DNA from 2 places in the Pseudoalteromonas sp. S408 genome. Region 2 is predicted to be linked to the other one. Evidence: predicted binding sites of a transcription regulator. Region 2 holds the regulator's gene; the other holds the start of a gene.
What was found. Region 2 encodes FliA, which starts transcription of late flagellar genes. Its sites were predicted from a motif close to CTAAAGNTNNNNNNNNNNNNGCCGATA; they were not measured.
Positions count from the first base shown of each region.

Region 1 (7,517 bases), on a different contig from region 2:
GGAACCATTTTGTCCATCAGTGCCTGCAATACCATCTACGCCGTTTTTACCATCGTCTGAGCTACAACCTGTAATGCCGATTAATACTGCAAGTGTTAAAGCTGAAAAACTAAGTTTTTGTTTCAATGTGTTTTTTTGTGCAGAGTAAGTTGTTAAATTAACGTTATTCATCATTTTTACCTTTTAAATATTCCATCAAATTTAGGTAAATAAAGGCTTGCTTGTAAAGCGTATACTAAGCAGCACTGATTATTTACATGTTAACCTCACTGCAATAACGGTTAAAAAGTTAAATTGGATGCAAAAAATAATAATAAAAACGAAAAAGGAGCCAATAGGCTCCTTTCTTTAAACAATTAGAATAATTAACTAAGCGGTAAATGACCTAATTGAACTTAAAATACCTTGCTGGCCTAAGCCCATTTCATCGTGCATTTCGTCTTGCGTGCCGTGCTTAATAAACTCATCAGGAATACCTAAGTTAAGTATTTTAACATTGGCCTGTTGGCTAGCTAAGTATTCGTTAACCGCAGAGCCTGCGCCTCCGGCAATGGCATTATCTTCAAGAGTAACTATGGTATCGTGATTTTTAATAATGTCGTTTAGCAGTGAAGTATCAAGCGGCTTTATAAAGCGCATATTAACAAGTGTTGCATTAAGTTCAGTTGCAGCAAGTTGTGCATTTTCAAGTAATGTTCCAAATGACAAAATGGCAATTTTTGAACCTTGTTTTACTGTATTTGCTTTACCAATTTCGAAAAGTTGCATATCGCTTTGAATCTCTGCCGTACCTGCACTTCCGCGAGGGTAACGAACAGCAACCGGACAATTAGCTTTGTAACCGGTGTATAACATTTGGCGGCATTCGTTAGTATCGCTAGGTGCCATAATAACCATATTAGGAATACAACGCATAAAACTTAGGTCGTATGCGCCTTGATGTGTTTCGCCATCGGCACCCACAATACCTGCTCGGTCTATGGCAAATAATACGGGTAAGTTTTGCAATGCAACATCGTGAATTAATTGATCGTACGCGCGTTGTAAAAAGCTGGAATATATAGCAACAACAGGCTTTAAGCCTTCACAAGCAAACCCCGCAGCTAGGGTGACGGCATGTTGTTCAGCAATTGCTACGTCAAAATACTTATCAGCATGCTCTTTTGAAAAGCGCACCATGCCCGAACCTTCACGCATAGCCGGTGTAATAGCCATTAATTTGTCGTCTTGCTCTGCCATGTCGCATAACCAGTCGCCAAATACTTTTGAAAAAGTAGGCGCGCCTGGTTTTGATTTTGGTAGACTTGATGTGCTGGGGTCAAATTTAGGTACGCCGTGATAGCCAATTGGATCTGCTTCAGCTGGCTTGTAACCTTTACCTTTTTGCGTTTTTATATGAAGAAGTTGTGGGCCTTTTAAATTACGCATATTACGTAATGTATCAACCAGCATGTTTACATCGTGCCCATCAATTGGGCCAATATAATTTAAGCCAAGTTCTTCAAAAAACGTACCTGGTATAACCATGCCTTTAAGGTGCTCTTCCATTCTGCTGGCAAGCTCTTTAACAGGCGGTACGCCAGACAGTAGTTTTTTACTCCCTTCGCGAATATTGGTGTAAAAGCTACCAGATAAAATACGTGCAAAATGATTGGTTAATGCGCCAACGTTTTCAGAAATCGACATTTCATTATCATTTAAAATAATAAGCATGTCTGATTTTACATCACCTAAGTGATTCATTGCTTCAAACGCCATGCCCGCAGTAATAGCGCCATCACCAATAACAGCGACAGTTTTGCGGCCAGCGCCTTCTTTTTGCGCCGCAATTGACATGCCTAATGCTGCAGAAATTGAAGTGCTTGAATGACCAACGCTAAATGTGTCGTAGTCACTTTCATCTCTAAACGGGAATGGGTGAAGGCCATTTTTTTGACGAATGGTGTGCATTAAATCACGCCGACCCGTTAAGATTTTATGCGGATAGGCTTGATGCCCAACATCCCATACTACACGATCTTCTGGTGTGTTATACACGTAATGAAGTGCAACTGTAAGCTCAACCGTGCCTAAACCAGACGCTAAATGACCGCTACTTTGCGATACAGAGTTAAGTAAATACTCACGTAGTTCATTGCTAAACTCGGGAAGTTTATTCTGCGCTAAGTCTCGTAATTGAGCTGGTTTGTCAACCAAGTTAAGTAATGGATACTTGCTACTATCAAGTGTCATGGTTTTTTTATATCCTTCGAGCACATTCGTTTTCAACTAGGAATGAATAACGAATGTTAAGTAATAATGTCAGTGCTATTTGCAATACGCTTAAGCTGCGACTAATGGTCACGTTCAATAAGGTAATTTGCTAGCGACGCAAGAAGCGTTGTATCTGCATCCATAAGTGCTAACGCTTCGTGGGCTTGTGTTATTAAATTTTGCGCCTTTTCTTTAGCGCCTAGCATACCTAATAACGCTGGATATGTCGCTTTATTCGCTTCTATATCTGAGCCTTGTGGTTTACCTAATATATTGGTGTCACCTTCCACGTCTAAAATATCGTCGTGTACTTGAAATGCCAACCCTATAGCATACCCAAAAATACTCAAGTTATCTAAAGTTTGTTCATCTGCGTTTTCACTGCACAGCGCACCTAATGTTATAGCACAGTTAATTAGTGCACCGGTTTTTAACTTGTGGATGCGTTCAAGTTCTTGTACCGAAACAACTGTGTCAGTTGCGGCAATGTCTAAGCCTTGCCCCGCAACCATACCTTCAATACCTGATGCATGTGCAAGAGCAGCAATCATTTTTACTTGCGATTGCGCTGAGCAATTAAAGTTGTGTGTGGCTATAAGTTCAAAGGCGAGAGTTTGCAATGCATCACCGGCTAAAATAGCTTGTGCTTCGCCATACACAATATGACAAGTAGGGTAGCCGCGGCGTAAATCATCATCATCCATAGCGGGCAGATCGTCATGTACTAAGGAGTAACTGTGAATGCACTCTATGGCTGCAGCTAAAATGTCTAAGTCACTTTTTTTAGCACCGAGCATTTCACCAACAGCGTAAACCAAAAAAGGGCGTAGCCTTTTACCACCGTTAAATAAGCTGTAATGAGTGGCTTCTTTTATGGTTTTATCGCTATCGAGCGGCTGTTCAAAGTAGCGGTTGAGTGTAGTGGCTACATCTATCTGAACACGTTCAATATAGTCTTTTATGCTCACAACTATTCCATATCGTTATTAAAGTTTGTAAGTGCTGACTTTTCGCTATTGCCCATTAAAATAGATACTTTTTGTTCTGCTTGCTGTAGTTTTTCAGATGACGCTCCAGCGAGTGCGATACCACGCTCGAACTGCTTCAATGATTGTTCAAGCGATAAATCACCTTGTTCCATTTCACTAACAATTGTTGATAATTCTTCTAGTGCTTTTTCGAAACTTAAGTTTTCAGGTTTTTTAGTCGCCATCTTTATTTTAGCTTACATAATAAATTTAGGAGCCAATTTTAGGGGGAATGCTAAACTAGGTCAAAGGATGATATGAGTTTTTTACATTTAGGGCGATTAATGGCGTGCTATTTATCAAGAAAACTCGATAATTAGGCTGTGTGCCTAACTTGATATAAAATAATAAATATAACTTTATATGTTTATTTACAAAAACGACTTAAGCAATTCAATATGTTGCCGATAAGCAGTTAATAATAAAAAGTTTATGATAAGGCATTTAAACATGAAATCTCTGGAGGAAATGTGGATTTAGCAACCATAATAGGGATCCTAGGCGCAATTGGCTTAATCGTCATGTCTATGTTTATGAGTAGTAGCGGTGAAATGGGCATGTTTGCCGATGCACCTTCAAGTGTAATTGTATTTGGTGGCTCGCTATTTATTGTTTTATCAAACTTCACTATGTCTCAATTTTTAGGGATAGGTAAAGTGGTTGGTAAGGCATTCATGTTTAAAATTGAATCGCCTGAAGAGTTAATTGAAAAAGCAGTAGAGCTTGCAGATTCTGCTCGTAAAGGGGGGTTTTTAGCACTCGAAGAAGCTGAAATTCCAAATCCATTTATGCGTAAAGGCGTTGACATGCTTGTTGATGGGCATGACGCTGACGTTGTGCGCGCCACACTTCAAAAAGATATTTCCCTAACCACCACCCGTCATGAGCTCGGTGCTGGCTTATTTAAAGCACTTGCCGATATAGCTCCAGCAATGGGGATGATTGGTACATTGATAGGCCTAGTTGCCATGTTATCAAACATGGACGACCCTAAAGCTATCGGGCCTGCAATGGCCGTGGCACTATTGACCACTCTGTATGGTGCATTTTTAGCAAACGTTGTAGCAATTCCAATTCAGGTAAAACTCGAGCTGCGTAAAGACGAAGAGGCAATGAATCAGCGTTTAATTCTTGATGCTATTTTAGGGATTCAAGATGGTCAAAATCCGAAAGTGATAGAAGGTATTTTGAAAAATTACTTAGCTGAGTCTAAACGTAAAGTTGATACCGAGGAGTAGCCATGTCTGATGAAGAGTGCAAATGTCCCCCCCCAGGTTTGCCTGCGTGGATGGGAACATTTGCTGATTTAATGTCGTTGTTGATGTGCTTTTTTGTACTATTATTGGCATTCTCAGAAATGGATGTACTTAAATTTAAACAAATAGCAGGCTCTATGAAGTTTGCTTTTGGTGTACAAAATAAAATTGAAGTTAAAGATATCCCAAAAGGGACATCAGTTATCGCCATGGAATTCACCCCAGGTAAACCAGAACCTACACCAATAGAAACCATTCAGCAGCAAACCGTTGAAATGACCCAGCAAATGCTAGAGTTTCAGGCCGGTGATGAAAGTTCTGCTGGCGGTAGACAAGAGCAGCGGGGTGATAAGCGCGGTGGTGAGTCTCGAAGTACATCGCAAGAACAATCATCTGAACAAGCAACATCTGCAGCAGATCAAGAGCAAACAAATGAACTCGTTAAAAAAATAGCGCAGCAGTTAGAGAAGCAAATAATAGATGGTGCAATAGAGCTTGAGTCTTTGGGCCAGCAAATTATTATTCGTATTCGTGAGAATGGTTCGTTTCCTTCGGGCAGTGCTTTTTTACAGCCTAAGTTTAAACCCATTATTCAGGATATTGGTGTGCTTTTAAAAGACGTGCCAGGGGAAATTACTGTTTCAGGGCATACAGATGATTTCCAGGTATCGAATGAGTTATACGTTAATAACTGGGATTTGTCATCTAAGCGCGCAGTGGCTGTTGCCAGCGAATTACAAACAGTTCAAGGATTTGATAAAACACGAATGATGGTCGTTGGCCGTGCGGAAACAAGGCCGCTAGTTCCTAACGATACCAATGAAGACAGACGCCGTAATCGCCGAGTTGAAATATCTATATTACAAGGCAAGGCAAAAGAATCTGATCCTATTGATGTAAGATAACTCTTTTAATTATAAAGCTGGGCTTAATTAGCAGCCCAGCTTATAAGCTTTACGAGTCACTACCACTTGATACTCATTAATGCAGACAATTCATTAAAAACTCTCCCTCTTTGAAATTGCTATGCTAGACTACTGTTTATATAACCAGTTGTAGGCGAGTGTATGAAACTCTACATTGCAGAAAAACCTTCACTTGGACGTGCAATCGCTGATGCACTTCCAAAACCACACAAAAAACACGATGGTTACATTGAGGTCGCTAATGGTGATTGTGTTTCGTGGTGTATTGGTCATTTGTTAGAACAAGCTGAGCCTGATGATTACGATGAGCGCTATAAAAAATGGCAATTAGAACATCTCCCGATAATACCGGGACAATGGCAGTTAAAGGCTAAAACAAAAACTCGCAAGCAGCTTAGCGTCTTAAAAAAGTTAATTAAACAGGCTACAACACTTATACATGCCGGTGATCCCGATCGTGAAGGGCAATTACTTGTAGATGAAGTGATAGAACAAGCCAAAATAAGTAAAACTAAAAAGCAAAGTATTCAGCGTCTACTTATAAGTGATTTAAACTTAGTGGCAGTTAAAAAATCACTTAGTAGCATGCGCTCTAATAGAGAGTTTATCCCATTGAGTGTATCAGCGCTTGCACGTTCACGAGCCGACTGGCTATTTGGGATGAATCTCACTCGGGCTTATACGTTAGCTGGGCAAAAAGCAGGGTTTGGCAATGTGCTATCAGTTGGTCGCGTACAAACTCCCATTTTAGGGTTAGTGGTTAATCGCGATAACGAAATAGTTAATTTTGTATCAAAACCATTTTATGAGGTATTAGCTAGTTTAGTTACTCCTGAACAGCAGCTATTTACAGCCAAGTGGGTACCGAGTAAAGCTTGCGAACCTTATCAAGATGAAGAAGGGCGAGTGCTAAATAAAGCATTAGCCGAAAATGTGGCTTCGCGTATAACTAATCAAAAAGGAGAGGTAACAGCGCTTGAACAAAAGCAAAAAAAACAAAGTGCACCTTTGCCTTATAACCTATCCGCACTACAAATAGATGCAGCTAAAGCATTTGGCATGCCTGCCCAGCAAGTGCTTGATATTTGCCAAGGATTATATGAACGTCACAAATTAATTACTTATCCTCGTTCAGACAATCGGTATTTACCAAAAGATCATCACCAAGATGCCGCCGCTATCTTTAAAGCGATAGCACAGAACAAAGGACAGCCAGTAGAATTAGTCGATGGAGCAAACGTAAAGCATAAGAGTAAATGTTTTAATGATTCTAAAGTGGCTGCTCACCACGCTATAGTACCGACGGCTAAACTTTTAAAAAGCGCATACTTGGCAAATGATGAAGCGAAAGTATACCAGTTAATATGTAGGCATTATTTAATACAGTTTTACCCAGATTATGTTTATAACGAAACTAAAGCAGAGGTAACAATTGCTGGTGGTTTATTTAAAGCCAACGCTAAACAAGAAGTCAGCTTAGGTTTTAAAGTGTTAATGGGTAAATCAGAATTAAAAGAAGAGGCAACGTTGCCTTATCTTGAAAAAGGGATGAACCTGACATGTACTCAAGGAAGTGTAATAGAAAAGCACACTTCGCCCCCAGCTCATTTTACTGATGCAACATTGTTGGCTGCGATGACGGGGATTAGCCGTTATGTAAAAGATCCACATATCAAAAAAATATTAAAAGAGACCGATGGTTTAGGTACTGAAGCTACTCGAGCAGGCATTATAGAGTTGTTATTTAAACGGCGCTTTTTAAAGCGTGAAGGCAAAACAATTAAAGCCACAGAGACAGGTCTTGCATTAATTAGTGTTTTGCCTGAAGGTTTAGCAAGTCCTGACTTAACGGCAAAATGGGAGTCAAGCCTAGGTGATATTGCACAACAATCCTTGAGTTATCAGCAGTTTTTACAACCTCTACTTGCTGATCTTACTAATTTTGTGGAGCAGGCCGCTAACTGTGACAGCAGGGTATTTGCCAAGCTGCCTAAAACGCCTGCCAAAAAGCGCTTTGCAAAGCGCGCTAAAAAAGCACCTTTTAAAAAATCAGG
Region 1 is NZ_PNDY01000021.1:2,868-10,384, reverse strand. Features, by position in the region: gene CWB62_RS14980 (hypothetical protein) at 1-171, opposite strand, end outside; gene dxs (1-deoxy-D-xylulose-5-phosphate synthase) at 370-2,232, opposite strand; gene ispA ((2E,6E)-farnesyl diphosphate synthase) at 2,334-3,221, opposite strand; gene CWB62_RS14965 (exodeoxyribonuclease VII small subunit) at 3,224-3,466, opposite strand; gene pomA (flagellar motor protein PomA) at 3,752-4,519, shown strand; gene CWB62_RS14955 (flagellar motor protein MotB) at 4,522-5,442, shown strand; gene CWB62_RS14950 (DNA topoisomerase III) at 5,605-7,517, shown strand, end outside.
Region 1: a site for FliA is predicted at 3,665-3,691, ahead of pomA (flagellar motor protein PomA). Genes of this name have one in related genera too.

Region 2 (7,517 bases):
TAGACTCTGAAGCTGCAGGACTCTCTATTGATTTAGGGGCGCCGCTGCCATGAAGTTCATCTAGTAAAGCCTCAAATTCATCATCACTAATTTCATCATCGCTAGTATTACTTGCCGATGTATTTGTTGATGCCGTTGCAGTATTTTCTACTGGATTATTACTTGCTGGTTGCTCTTTTGCAGGCTCACTAGCGGCAACAGCGCCAAAGCTTCCAACGCCATGGAGTTCATCAAGTAGATTATCAAACTCATCATCTGTAATGTCTCCACTGACATCACTGCTACTTGGCGAACTTTCAGCTATTGGGCTTTGACCTTTCCCGTGTAGCTCGTCAAGTAGGTTTTCGAATTCATCTTCTGTTATTTCATCTATCTGAGTTTCTTCATCGCTTTGCGCAGCTGAACCGCCGCTAAATAACTCATCAAAGGCAAATGGGTCTTCTTCATCTGCTGATGAAGTTTCTTCTGCCGCAGGCGTTTCTAAAGCTTCATGTTGAGGCTCATCTGCCGTGTCAAATGGAGATTCACCAGCAAGCTCTTCCTCTGTTGGAGGCAAGCCCAGTTTGTGAAGAACTTCAAGTAGTTCGGGATCGGCAGGCTCAGGTTTATCGCGGTTTTGAATGGTAGCAAACATCTCGTTAATAGTGTCGAGTGCCTGCAAAATCACATCCATTAACTCAGAGTTAACTGTTCGTACACCCTGTCTGAGTAAATCGAATACATTTTCTGCACCATGACATGCGTCAACTAACTCCGTCATGGCTAAAAACCCAGCACCACCTTTTACAGTGTGAAACCCTCTAAATATGGCATTGAGTAATTCGGTGTCTTCTGGATTGTTTTCCAGCTCAACTAACTGTTCAGATAAAAGCTCTAGGATTTCTCCTGCCTCTACAAGAAAGTCTTGTAAAATATCTTCATCGACTTCAAACATGCAGTTACTCTCCTCTTAGAAGCCCAAACTTGATAAAAGATCATCGACTTCATCTTGATCAGATACAACATCATTACGTGATTCTTTATCAATAATAGGGCCTTCTGGACCTGCTAAAGTTTGTTCGTCTAATGGTTCATTTGTTTTTTGTTGTTCTATTTTTTCGACTTTACCGTCGTTTTGATCAGCAAAGGCAGTCAAAAGATGGATCAAGCTTTCTTCAACTTCTCTAACAAGCTCAATAACCCGGCGAATAACTTGCCCGGTTAAATCTTGATAGTCTTGCGCCATAAGTACATTTGTCATCAAACTTTGCAGCTCATCGGTTTTATGATGAGAATTGTTCATAAACTTATCAATGCTGTGGCATAACGATTTAAACTCTCCTAACTCAATCTCTCGATTCATTAGGCGATCCCATGTCGGTTTGATATGAGATATCTCATCCGCCAACTGCTGAGCAATTGGTAGGCTAGCCTCAACAGCATCCATTGTTTTATTTGCGGCATTTTCTGTCATTTCTATAACGTAATTAAGCCGTTTTTTTGCATCTGGAATCGCATCGGTAGTTAAGTCAGTTAAGCGAGTGTCTAGCTCGAAGCTTTTTAAAGCTTCATGCAATTGACGGGTTAACTTTCCAACTTCAGCAAATATTTCAGATTGCTCCTTAGAAGCAGTATCTAAAATTAACTGATTGGCTTTGTCTTGCTCACCGTTTTCTAGATAAACAACGAGCTGACGAGCTTGTTCTAAAGTTATTTGAGGCGCAGCAAGTGCTGACATAAGCCTCTCCCCCTATCATTAGCCTAAACGTTCAAATACTTTTTCTAATTTAGTTTTGAGTGTTCCAGCAGTAAATGGCTTAACAATATAACCATTAACACCTGCCTGTGCTGCCGCTATAATTTGTTCTTTTTTAGCTTCAGCCGTTACCATCAATACCGGAATGTGTTTAAGCTTATCATCCGCACGTATTGCTCTTAGCAGGTCTATACCCTGCATTCCTGGCATATTCCAATCGGTAACAACAAAATCAAATACTTGATTTTGTAGCATTGGCAAAGCGGTTGACCCATCGTCTGCTTCTTGAACATTAGTGAAACCTAAGTCACGCAACAGATTTTTAATAATACGTCTCATTGTTGAAAAATCGTCAACAACCAGAATTTTCATGTTTTTATCCAAAACATCCCCCAGTGAGGTCTTAACCTTGTTTACTTACTACTAATTTATCCAGTCATTGATTTTAGCTTTGAGCTTAATCATCGCCTGACCATGTATTTGACTTACACGCGATTCGCTTACATCGAGTATATGCCCTATTTCTTTTAAATTCATTTCATCGTTATAGTACAAAGACAGCACCATTGCATCTCGCTCTGGCAAAGATTTTATCGCACCTAATAAAGACTCATTAAACCGCTCATTTTTAACGTTATTAAACGGTTTGTCTAGCGCTAAATCTTGATCAACTGGACTGATGACATCCTCGTCGACACCAAGGTCTTCTATACCTAGTACTTTACTTGCATTTACATCGTTTAAGATATGATGGTACTCATTTAACGAAATTTCAAGTTTTTCAGCAACTTCTATATATGTAGGCTCACGGCTTAAGCTTTTTTCTAAAAAAGCAATTGTTTCAGCCACCAAACGGCTTTTGCGATGCACCGAACGGGGTGCCCAATCGCCGCGTCGCATTTCGTCAAGCATTGCGCCACGAATACGAATCCCTGCAAACGTTTCAAAGCTGGCGCCTTTGGTTGCATCAAAGCTCTTAGATGCTTCAATCAGGCCAATCATGCCTGATTGTATTAAATCGTCCAGCTGAACGCTGGCAGGTAAACGCGCTATAAGGTGACATGCCACTTTTTTGACGAGTGATGCATGTTTTTCAACAATCACATTTAAATTTTGTGCTGATTGATATCCCATAACTTTATTCACCAATGTTGTCATAATTAGCCGTTTACTAGTTTCTCTATGAAAAACTCCAGATGACCCGATGGTTGGTTAGGTATTGGCCATTTAACTGCTTTTGTTGCTAGCGCTTGAAACGCCAGTGCCGCAGGCGAATTTGGAAAAAGTTCTACAATAACTTTTTGACGGCGTGTTGCCTTACGCATATTTTCGTCGTAGGGAACCGTTGCAACCAAGTCCATTGATACATCTAAAAAACGATCGGTTACTTTGGAAAGTTTAGCAAATAACTCTTGCCCTTCACGCATGCTGCGGACCATATTTGCAACAATTTTAAATTTATATACACCATGCTCACGGCTCAATACTTTTATCAGCGCGTAGGCATCTGTTATTGATGTGGGCTCGTCGCATACAACAACCATTACATCTTGTGCTGCGCGGGAAAAACTCAGCACCATGTCAGAAATACCTGCTGCAGTATCTACAATTAAAATATCAAATTCTGTATTTAATTCGCTAAAAGCTCTGATGAGTCCCGCATGCTCTGAAGGCGACAATTCAACCATGCTTTGAGAACCCGACGTCGCGGGTACAATTTTAATACCTGCGGGGCCTTCAACTAGAATTTCATCAAGTTCGCATTCACCAGATAAAACATGTGATAAGTTACGTTCAACACGCAGCCCTAGCATAACGTCACAGTTTGCTAAGCCTAAATCGGCATCAAGAACCAATACTCTGTTACCTTGCTGGCCTAATGCAATTGCAGTATTAAGAGAAACATTTGTTTTTCCTACTCCACCTTTACCGCCAGTGACAGCGATAACTTTTACGCCGTTGTTATTGTTTTGACTCATTTTGCGCAGGCCACTTGCTTGATCTAATACTGTGTTAATCATACATCCCTACTGTGCTTGGCGCCACTGCTTGGTGCCTTGAATGTTGTGCTTTTGCTCTTTTTAAATAGAGTTGCTCAGCCTTTTTAACTAGTTTTTCAGCATTTGCAACTCGAATATCTTCTGGTACTCGTTGACCGTTAGTAAGATACCCTATTGGAAGGCGATTTTGAATCGCAATACTAATAATCTCACCTAAACTTAAAGATTCGTCTAATTTGGTGAATATACAACCACTTAACTGCACTTTCTTAAAGTGTCTAACGGTTTCTTGCAACACGTGTATTTGCGATGTTGCACTGAGCACTAAATAACTACGAATATCAACGCGCTGGTTGCGCATAAGAGTATTAAGCTGCTCAGTTAAACGTAAGTCGCGTTGGCTCATACCCGCAGTATCAATTAATACTAGTCGTTTATTTCGTAAATGATATAAAACTTCAGCTAATTCATTAGCATCTTTAACTTGCTTAACGCCACAACCTATAATTCGACCATACGTAGCAAGTTGCTCATAAGCACCAATTCTGTATGTGTCGGTTGTGATTAAAGCGACTTTGTCTGCACCGTACTTTTGTGCACCAAGTGCAGCTAATTTAGCAACTGTGGTTGTTTTACCAACCCCAGTTGGGCCAACCAAAGCGTATACGCCGCCTTGACGTAAAATTTCGTTATTGGTTGTCTGCATCTGATCTTCAACCATTGTTAAAAGTGCTTTCCAACCTTGCTGACGAGACACATCGTCAGGTACAAAGCACGCCATTTGCTCTGCAACATCTTTATCTATACCCATACCAACTAAACGATCAATCATGCATGCACGAGTAGGGTCGCGTCTTGCCATGTCTTGTTGCATGAGCCCTGATACTTGATGCTCTAACAACTGACGAATGGCATTCATTTCGTCACGCATTGACGAAATTTGCTCACTTTCATTATGTTTAGTTTCTTGACGGTTTGTCACTGGGGTATCAAGGTCATCAAAATCACTTTCTAGGTCATCAAACCCTAGGCTGTCTGCTTGTGTTTGCGGACGAGCTGAAGCTTGACGTTCATTGGTAAATATAGGTCGAGGACGCTGTTCTTGCACTGGCTCTTGGTAGTTGTCTGTAGTATCAATACCTGATTGCGAAAACATAGAAGCCAGTTCTGCAGAGCGAGGACGTGGAGCTTGACGCTCTAATAATGCTTGAAGACTATCAGCTACTTTCGCTTGTGGCTCTGGCTTAGCGCGAAGTGGCTCTGGTTTTACAAAATTATGCACTTGCTGTGACTTTGCAAAACTTTTTGCTGGCGCACTTTGCGGTTGCTCTTTTTTAGGGGCTGCTTTGTCATAATCAACTGCTGCTACAATTTCGACACCGTTAGCTAGCTTTTTATTCGACATAATAACCGCATCAACACCTAATTCGTCTTTAACTTCTTTAAGTACTGTGCGCATATCTTTAGCAAAAAAACGTTTTATTTTCATGATTCAACCCCTTTAAAATCTTATTGTTGGCCTACAGAGCTGACTATCTTGATCTGTCTTTCATCTGGTACCTCTTGATAAGACATCACCCTTAAACCCGGGATGGTGTACTTAACAAAACGAGATAACACAGTGCGTAACATTCCCGACGTTAGCAATATTGAAGGTTCACCGGACATTTCTTGGTTTTGATGCGCTTCGTTTAGTGACACTTGAAGCCGCTCTGCAAGTCCTGGTTCTATACCGGCACCTTCGTCGCCTGCATTTTGTAGTGACTGATGCAACATCTGTTCCAACTCAGGCGCCAAGGTTATGACAGGGATTTCTGACGACATACCTACAGCATCTTGAACTATTAATCGGCGTAATGAAATACGCACTGCAGCCGTTAATACATCGGGGTCTTGACTACGCGGGCCATACTCAACAAGCGTTTGTACAATTGAACGCATGTCGCGAATTGCAACCCCTTCATTAAGTAAGTTTTGTAGTACTTTTACAATCACAGTTAACGGTAATACGTCAGGAACTAAACCTTCAACTAAGCGAGGGTGACTTTTACCTAACATGTCTAATAAGTTTTGTACTTCCTCGTGGCCTAACAGTAGTGCTGCGCTGTTTGTGAGTAACTGGCTAATATGTGTAGCCACAACCGTGGCTGAATCTACCACGGTATAACCTAGCGATTGTGCCTCGTCTTTTTGATCTGGTTTTATCCATACCGCATCAAGTCCAAAAGCAGGGTCTTTAGTTTCAATCCCTTTAATTGGCCCAAATACTTGACCAGGGTTTATTGCCAGTTCATCACCATGCTTAAGTTCACCTTCACCTGTAGATACCCCCATAAGCGTAATTCTGTATGCATTAGGGTCAAGCTCTAAGTTATCGCGAATATGTACGGGTGGAACTAAAAAACCCAGCTCTTGAGAAAGCTTTTTACGTACTCCCTTAATACGATTTAGTAGTTCTCCGCCTTGAGATTGGTCAACCAAAGGAATTAACCTGTAGCCTACCTCTAATCCAATTACATCTACTTGCTGAACATCATCCCAACCCAGTTCTTTTTGTTCTTGTTTATTAGCAACGCCCGTACCAGCAGCTCCATTTGCAGCAGCTTCAGCCTCTGCTGCAGCCACTTTTAGTTTACTTTGTTGAGTGTAGTAAGCTAAATAACCTAATAATGCGCCTAGGCTTAAAAATGCTAAATGAGGCATGCCCGGTACTAAGCCCATGGTAATTAAGATACCAGAAGCTATAAATAATGACTTCTCGTTGCCAAGTTGTTTCTTAAACTGGTCGCCCATATTGAGTGACTCGTTTTGACGTGTTACTACAATCGCTGTACCAATCGATAGTAACAGTGAGGGAAGCTGAGCCACTAGGCCATCACCAATCGTAAGCAGTGTGTAAACTTCCATCGCTTGGCCAAAACTTAAATCGTGCTGGATCATGCCAACAAATAAACCACCAACAATGTTGATAATTAAAATGACAATACCAGCAATAGCATCACCTTTTACAAACTTACTTGCACCATCCATTGAACCATAGAAGTCAGCTTCGCGAGTAACCTCTTCGCGGCGATCACGCGCTTGCTCTGCACTAATGAATCCTGCGTTTAAATCGGCGTCAATTGCCATTTGTTTACCTGGCATTGCATCAAGTGTAAAACGTGCTGATACTTCAGAAATACGCCCTGCACCTTTGGTAATTACAACAAAGTTAATAATGATAAGAATTAAAAATACCACTAGGCCAACAGCATAGTTACCGCCAATAACAACAGACCCAAAGGCTTCTATCACTTTCCCCGCGGCATCTCCACCATTATGTCCTTCAAGTAGTACAACACGCGTACTTGCTACGTTAAGTGCTAAACGCATAATTGTGGCGATAAGTAACACGGCCGGAAACATACCAAACTCAACCGGTTTCATGGTGTAAACCGTTACGAGTAGTACCACCAACGCCAAAGCAATATTGAATGAAAAAAGGATATCAAGTAAAAATGGCGGTAACGGTAAAATGACCATTCCCAAAGCTGCAAGCACAAGCAAAGGTGTACCTACGCCTTTTGCATATTCTTTTTTGTCTGCGTTAAGTTGTTGTAATACCGCTTTAAAACTCATAATTCTACAATTTCAAAAAATTGACACTACGTAGAATTAGCAATAACTATTCCAAGTTAATAAAGGAGTAATATTAATACCTGTAAGCATCTGGGATGGGGAGCTTTTTATTAAGCTTTGTCGGGCGTTTTCCGCGACCTTTATTGAAGCGTTTCAGCTGAAAA
Region 2 is NZ_PNDY01000001.1:199,535-207,051, forward strand. Features, by position in the region: gene CWB62_RS01020 (chemotaxis protein CheA) at 1-934, opposite strand, end outside; gene CWB62_RS01025 (protein phosphatase CheZ) at 950-1,717, opposite strand; gene cheY (chemotaxis response regulator CheY) at 1,736-2,119, opposite strand; gene CWB62_RS01035 (RNA polymerase sigma factor FliA) at 2,159-2,869, opposite strand; gene CWB62_RS01040 (MinD/ParA family ATP-binding protein) at 2,896-3,756, opposite strand; gene flhF (flagellar biosynthesis GTPase FlhF) at 3,749-5,224, opposite strand; gene flhA (flagellar biosynthesis protein FlhA) at 5,245-7,353, opposite strand; gene flhB (flagellar biosynthesis protein FlhB) at 7,427-7,517, opposite strand, start outside.